2 regions of the Planococcus lenghuensis genome follow, and region 2 is predicted to be linked to the other one. Evidence: riboswitches for the same ligand, from Rfam matches in the RefSeq annotation. Region 2 holds a riboswitch; the other holds the start of a gene.
What was found. Region 2 has a riboswitch for preQ1 ahead of queF (preQ(1) synthase). Riboswitches for the same ligand answer to the same signal wherever they lie in the genome.
Positions count from the first base shown of each region.

Region 1: another riboswitch for preQ1. It lies ahead of queC (7-cyano-7-deazaguanine synthase QueC); the one in region 2 lies ahead of queF (preQ(1) synthase).

Region 1 is NZ_CP019640.1:1,973,957-1,977,082, forward strand. Features, by position in the region: gene B0X71_RS10155 (Gfo/Idh/MocA family protein) at 1-112, shown strand, start outside; gene queE (7-carboxy-7-deazaguanine synthase QueE) at 256-963, opposite strand; gene queD (6-carboxytetrahydropterin synthase QueD) at 960-1,385, opposite strand; gene queC (7-cyano-7-deazaguanine synthase QueC) at 1,382-2,047, opposite strand; PreQ1 riboswitch class I at 2,055-2,098, opposite strand; gene B0X71_RS20965 (hypothetical protein) at 2,275-2,427, opposite strand; gene B0X71_RS10175 (glycine-rich domain-containing protein) at 2,581-3,126, opposite strand, start outside.
Region 2 is NZ_CP019640.1:206,641-209,766, forward strand. Features, by position in the region: gene B0X71_RS01150 (MOSC domain-containing protein) at 1-67, shown strand, start outside; gene B0X71_RS01155 (queuosine precursor transporter) at 115-753, opposite strand; gene queF (preQ(1) synthase) at 768-1,265, opposite strand; PreQ1 riboswitch class I at 1,360-1,406, opposite strand; gene B0X71_RS01165 (TraR/DksA C4-type zinc finger protein) at 1,529-2,071, shown strand; gene B0X71_RS01170 (nuclear transport factor 2 family protein) at 2,108-2,452, shown strand; gene B0X71_RS01175 (thiol-disulfide oxidoreductase DCC family protein) at 2,522-2,920, shown strand; gene B0X71_RS01180 (DUF3238 domain-containing protein) at 3,048-3,126, opposite strand, start outside.

The DNA.
Region 1 (3,126 bases), 1.8 Mb from region 2:
TGAAGCAATGCATGGCTTTCTGGAATCATCGCACAAAGGTACTTTTTACGAAATGGAAAGCACGTGTGTAAAGCCGGCTTCATTTTCCGTCACCGACCAGGTTTTCAATTGAGTTCCCGATTTCATTTTAGACGACTAACCCCCGGATAGAGCCTTTTAGAGGGCCCATCCGGGGGTTAGTTCGTTATATTGAATTTTCTAAAGCTGCCTGTACCTGTACGAAACGCTGAGATAAAGGCGGTTTCTCGGTTGTCCCTAAACGCCGCGTTTATTTCCCCACACCAGCGCATGGAGCTGAGGCAGCACTTTGGCATCATTCATAACTGACGAGCAGGCAGTCAGATCAATCAGCCATTCGTACTGCCGCAGCAGGACGGAGACGAGATGGGCATCATCTGTTGTGGCCGTATCGCTATTGCCGACCTGCAGGAAGAACGGAACTGATGGGTAACGCATGTGAAGCTGTTCAGCAAAAGTGAAATCCGTTTCATCAAAAATCACGATTTTCAAGCTGGCATTCGCTTCATCCAATTTCCCCATAATCGCATCCAGTTTATTGAAATCGGTTTTCATCCCGGAGCTGGGCGGCTTCGGCGACAGCGTAATGTCATCGACAGCCAGCAGCCAATCCTGCCAAAATGAGCCCTGTGTTTCCACAGCGACTTTCCATCCCTGTACATGGCACAGCCGGATTAACTCCCCGATCCCTTTGTGAAGAACGGGATTGCCGCCGGAAATCGTGACATGCGAAAAAAATTGCTGCCCGGATCGTTTCAGTTCTTGAATGATTTCCTCGGGCTGCATTGCTGTACTTTTCCCTGTCCCATCCCAGGTAAATTTGGAATCGCACCAGGAACAGGAGTAATCACAACCGGCCGTCCGGACAAACATCGTTTTTTGCCCCATCACCATACCTTCTCCTTGAATCGTTGGACCAAATATCTCCATGACCGGAATTTTCATTGGAAGTCCTCCCGATTGGGCCGGTACACAACATAGCTTGTCGGCGTTTCCCGGACAATGACTTGAAGGCAGACCGGTTTATTATTCCGTGTTGTCAGAAGGGATTGAATGGAAGTCCAAATCTGTTCAGCCAACCGCTCCGTTGTCGGGAAATCGTTCTTGAATTCCGGATGATCATTCAGCACCGAGTGGTCATATCTTTTATGAACCGCTTCTTTCAATAACTTAAAATCGATCAAGAAACCAGAAGGATCCAATTCATTCCCGCCGACCGTCACATTGACAAAGTATGTATGGCCATGCATCACTTGACACTTCCCCGCTTCTTTCGATGGAATGAAATGAGCGGCAGAAAAATTAAAATCCTTATTCAATTCAAAACGGTAAGTATGCGGAACGGCCGGATAAAATTGCTGCATCATACGGCCGCTCCTTCAGACTTCGCTTTCAAGTATGCCTCGAGCCCTGCATTCCGCAATCTGCAGGCAGGACAGTCACCGCAGCCGCTGCTTGGTATGCCATTATAGCAAGTCAATGTTTTTTCCCGGACGAAATCGAGTGCACCCAGTTCATCCGACAGTGCCCATACCTCTGCTTTATCCCGCCACACGAGCGGAGTATGCAAGACGAATTGGGCGTCCATCGCTAAATTCAACGTCACATTCAGCGATTTAATGAATGTATCCCGGCAATCCGGATAACCGCTGAAGTCCGCTTCGCTCACGCCGGTGATCAAATGACGGGCACCGATCGCTTGTGCGTATACTGCGGCAAAAGATAGAAATAAATGGTTTCTTCCCGGCACAAACGTGGATGGCAATTCGCCATCTTGCTGCTCAACCGGAATGTCATTCCGGGTGAGTGCGTTCGCCGATAATTGGTTGATCAGTTTCATGTCGAGTATTTTGAATGGTACCTGCAATTCCTCTGCAATGGCCTGTGCATGTTCAATTTCCGCCGCATGCCGCTGCCCATAATCGAATGTCACGGTCGCCACTTCTCCGAATTTTGATAACGCCCAGAACAGACAGGTTGTGCTGTCTTGACCGCCGCTGAATACAACGACTGCTTTTTCATTTTTCATCTGTTACCGCTCCTTAGTTTTTTTGAGAGGGATTTCGCGAACCTCTAATTTTTCCGAACAGGTTTCATAATACCACATTGAGGAAATGAACCGGAACAAGAAGAGCGGCATATTCTATAGACCCCAGGAATTTAATAACCAAAACAAAGCCTGATGCAATCCCTTTTCGGATTGTATCAGACTATAATTTCAACAACTTACAAAAAAGCAGTTCTTTTATCGATTGCCTACCTGCTGCTTTGCCGCTGATTGTCATGATGCGTATGCAGGTCTGCCTCCCTCTTTCTTCGCTTCATCATATAAACAAAACCGACGAACAGGAGAACCAATGACACGAGCACAATTACAAGGACCACTAATAAAAATCCGAGTGCTTCCATGTTACCTCCTCCTTCTGCCCTTCTTTAATACATTACCCCTGAATTGGGTTCTTATTCTTATTAGGCGGATTTAAGCATTCCCATTAAATACTTTTTATTAGATTAGAAAACGGAGCTCCTGTCATCTTTGAAGGCGGCATCCTGTCTTTTCCTCTAAGCAGAACCGCAGCCGCCTCCACAGGATGAACCGCACGATGAGCCGCCATCGCTGTCACTTCCACCGTCGAACTCAAAAAAACCGCCTGTTTCACCAGATGAATCAACGCGTTTGAAACCAAGGGATTGATCATAAGCAGACGGGTCTTCCCACGCAGCCCAAAAAACATAACCGAGTGTAATGGCATTGAGCGTGTCGTTACTGAATGCCCGGCTGGAACGGTTTTGCAAATTGGCCTTAATGCTTCGGAACTCTTGGATATTCCGGTAATTCTTCCGGGCGTCAAGTGCCGCTTTCACTTCACGGATCAAATACCGGGCGATTTCCTGTGTATCCGGCCGGTCGAAAAAGTACCGGTCCGCCAATGCCGCTGCGCTTTCTGTTTCCCATTCATCAATGAAACGCTGGCTCGGTTTATGCTGATAAAAGGAAAAGCCCCACGCCCGTTCTGAAAAAGGCATTTCTTCAAACAGCTCCAAATACATCATGTCAAACAGGAACCGGTCATCCTCCCCGTCCTTGCCGTCGACATTGGGCTGATG
Region 2 (3,126 bases):
TGCACTCGCGGAAGACTGGCGCAGGCGGTTTGAAAAACGCATTGCAAAAGCCCGGCTGGCGGATTGAAGGCAAAAAACACAAGAAAACCGGAAGCGGCCGCTTCCGGTTTTGGTTTAGGTTGACTGCACAGCGGCGACTTGCTTATCGTGCTGTCCGCGCCGGCAAAGCCGAACGAGCAGGTAAACGATCGGTGTATCAACAGCGGCAGCGAACCACTTAAACACATATTGCGTCACGATCATGAGCAACAAGGCACTCAGCGGCATCGTGCCGTAGAAAGCGATCGTGATGAACAGCGTGGTATCGACCAGCTGGCTTACCATGGTTGATGCATTATTCCGGACCCATAACTTTGAATCGCCATGCCGGGCTTTCAGCTTGTGGAAAATGGTGATATCCAAGTTCTGACTGACGAAATACGACACAAGACTGGCGAGTGTTACCCGGAAGCCGGCAGAAAATACGGTTTCAAATGACTCTTGACTGCTGAAAAATGCAGCAGACGGCAGCTGGATAGCTGTGTAAATGAAAATAAGTGCACAAATTTGTGTAACAAATCCGGCAACGACCGTCTGCCGGGCTGCTTCCTTGCCGTATACTTCGGCAATGGTATCCGTAATCGGAAACGTAAAGACATAGACGATAACGGCAGCAGGCAAAACGAGCCATTCATTTAACGCAAACAGTTTGACCGCCAGTATGTTGGCCAGCACCAGAAAACCGACGAACGCGCCATTCAAGTAGAGCAGCATAAGTAATTTCCTCCTCAGCGGTTATCGACTTTTTCCGGATACATGTCATGATTCATCATCCGGTGCGACGCCATTTCTTCGTATTTTGTTCCAGGTTTGCCGTAATTCGTGTATGGATCAATGGACAGGCCGCCACGTGGCGTAAATTTCCCCCATACTTCGATGTAGCGGGGGTCTAACAGTTCAATCAGGTCATTCATGATGATGTTGACGCAGTCTTCGTGAAAATCCCCGTGATTTCGGAAGCTGAACAAGTACAATTTCAGCGACTTGCTTTCTACAAGTTTTTTGTCAGGGATAAATGAAATGTACATCGTCGCGAAATCCGGCTGTCCCGTCATCGGACAAAGTGATGTGAATTCCGGGCAATTGAACTTCACAAAGAAGTCGCGATTCACATGCAGATTGTCGACCGCCTCCAAAATCGATGGATCGTATTCAAATGTGTATTTTGTATGTTGATTGCCGAGCAATGATAAATGCCCGAGTGATTGATCTTGTCTTCCAGCCATTAAAAAAGCCTCCCTGAGTGTCAGCATTCAGGAGAGGCCATAAAAAAATGGAATAAGAAAAGCCGAATCGCATCTGGATTCGGCTGAGTTTCACTAATCCATAGTTTTTTATAGAGGGTGTGCGCTATGAACCTCTCCCGCTGCCGGATTATTTAATTTCCGTTCTTTATAGTATAGACAGAAACGCGGCATGTCAATAGAATGTTTGAATTCCCCTGTAACGGAAATATTAAGAGGAAGGAGTAAGTTAAGGAGGAGTAACCATGACAGATGCACAGCTGAAAGAATTCAAGGAGCGTTTGGAAAACAACTTGAAAGATCTTGAAGAACGGATTCAACATAGAGAAGAATTCAATACGAATGAGCTTTCTCAGTATGATAATCACCCAGGGGATAATGCTACTCAATTATTCGATAAGGAACGCGGCCTGGCGATTACTGAATTTAAACAAGAGGAAATTGACGATACACGTGCAGCACTTCAGGCGATTGAGGATGGGACATACGGAAAATGTGCTGTGTGTGGACGAGAAATTCAATATGACCGCTTGGATATCCTCCCGACCGCGTTAACTTGCATCGATCATGCGGATCAGCAGCCGGATATGAATACACGGCCAGGCGAGGAAGATATTATGGAGCCGATGACAGATCAGCCAGTTGAAAAAGAAGATGATCGGCTTCGTGACTTCAATAACAGTTTTGAAGAAGTGGAAGATTTCGGTTCGTCGGATACACCGCAGGATCAGCCGAATGAAGATCAAGAGAACTTCTATGATGATAATGACACAAATCGCGATCAGTAATGCAGGAACAACAAGCAATTGACAAGGGTGGATAATATGGAATTGGAACAAGAGCTGTATGAATTGGAATGCAGTCATATTCATCCGGATATCCGGATCTCTTCTCAAAAACTGAACGAAGTGTTGGATGAAGCATTCTTTGAATTCGGCAGTTCAGGAAAGGTTTGGAAACGGGCGGATTACGAAGGCGATCATGCCTTGGAACCGGATGACATGGAAATCTCCGAATTTCAAGTGCATGCGTTAGGACCGGATGGCGCATTGACCACCTATCGCCTGTTCAATAAAACCAGCAGCCGTCACTCCCTGCGAAGTTCCATATGGCGCAGACGGGGAAACGGGTGGAAACTGTATTTCCACCAGGGAACCCCTGCGGAGTGAAAAGGTTTTGCCGGACGTGAAAACGGTTATTTATAAGGATAGGATCCTTTGGGAAAAGGAGGGGTAAGATTGAAAAATGCAGTTGTATTATTCGATGGGGATTGCAATTTCTGTGATTCCAGTGTTCAATTCATCATAAATCATGACCCGGTCGGTTATTTTAACTTCGCCTCACTGCAGAGCGAAATCGGGGAAGAGCTGTCAGAGAAATATAATATACCGGATGACGTGGATAGCCTCGTACTGATACAGGATGACCAAGCCTATGTGAAAACAGATGGGGCGCTGCGGATTGCGAATCACCTGACGGGACTGTGGAAGCTTGCTTACTACTTGAAGTCGTTTCCGCGTCCGCTGCGCGATGCCGCATACGATACATTTGCCAGAAACCGGTACAAGATTTTTGGTCAATTGCAGGCTTGTATGCTGCCACCGCCGCATGTGCGAAAGCGATTCCTGGATAAGTAATCGAGAAAAACCGCCTCTTGCAGGCGGTTTTTTATGTTGCATTGAAATCCTGGCGCAGATACAGCTTTATTGATTTTTACTTTATGAAGCGGGAGCTGCCCAACCGGCAGGCTCCCGCTGATTACTCTTATTCAAAATTCGAATACCGCCAGTATTGATTGGCAATTGTACCGGCCATGTATGCGAGCCCTTTGCTTTCAGCCCGG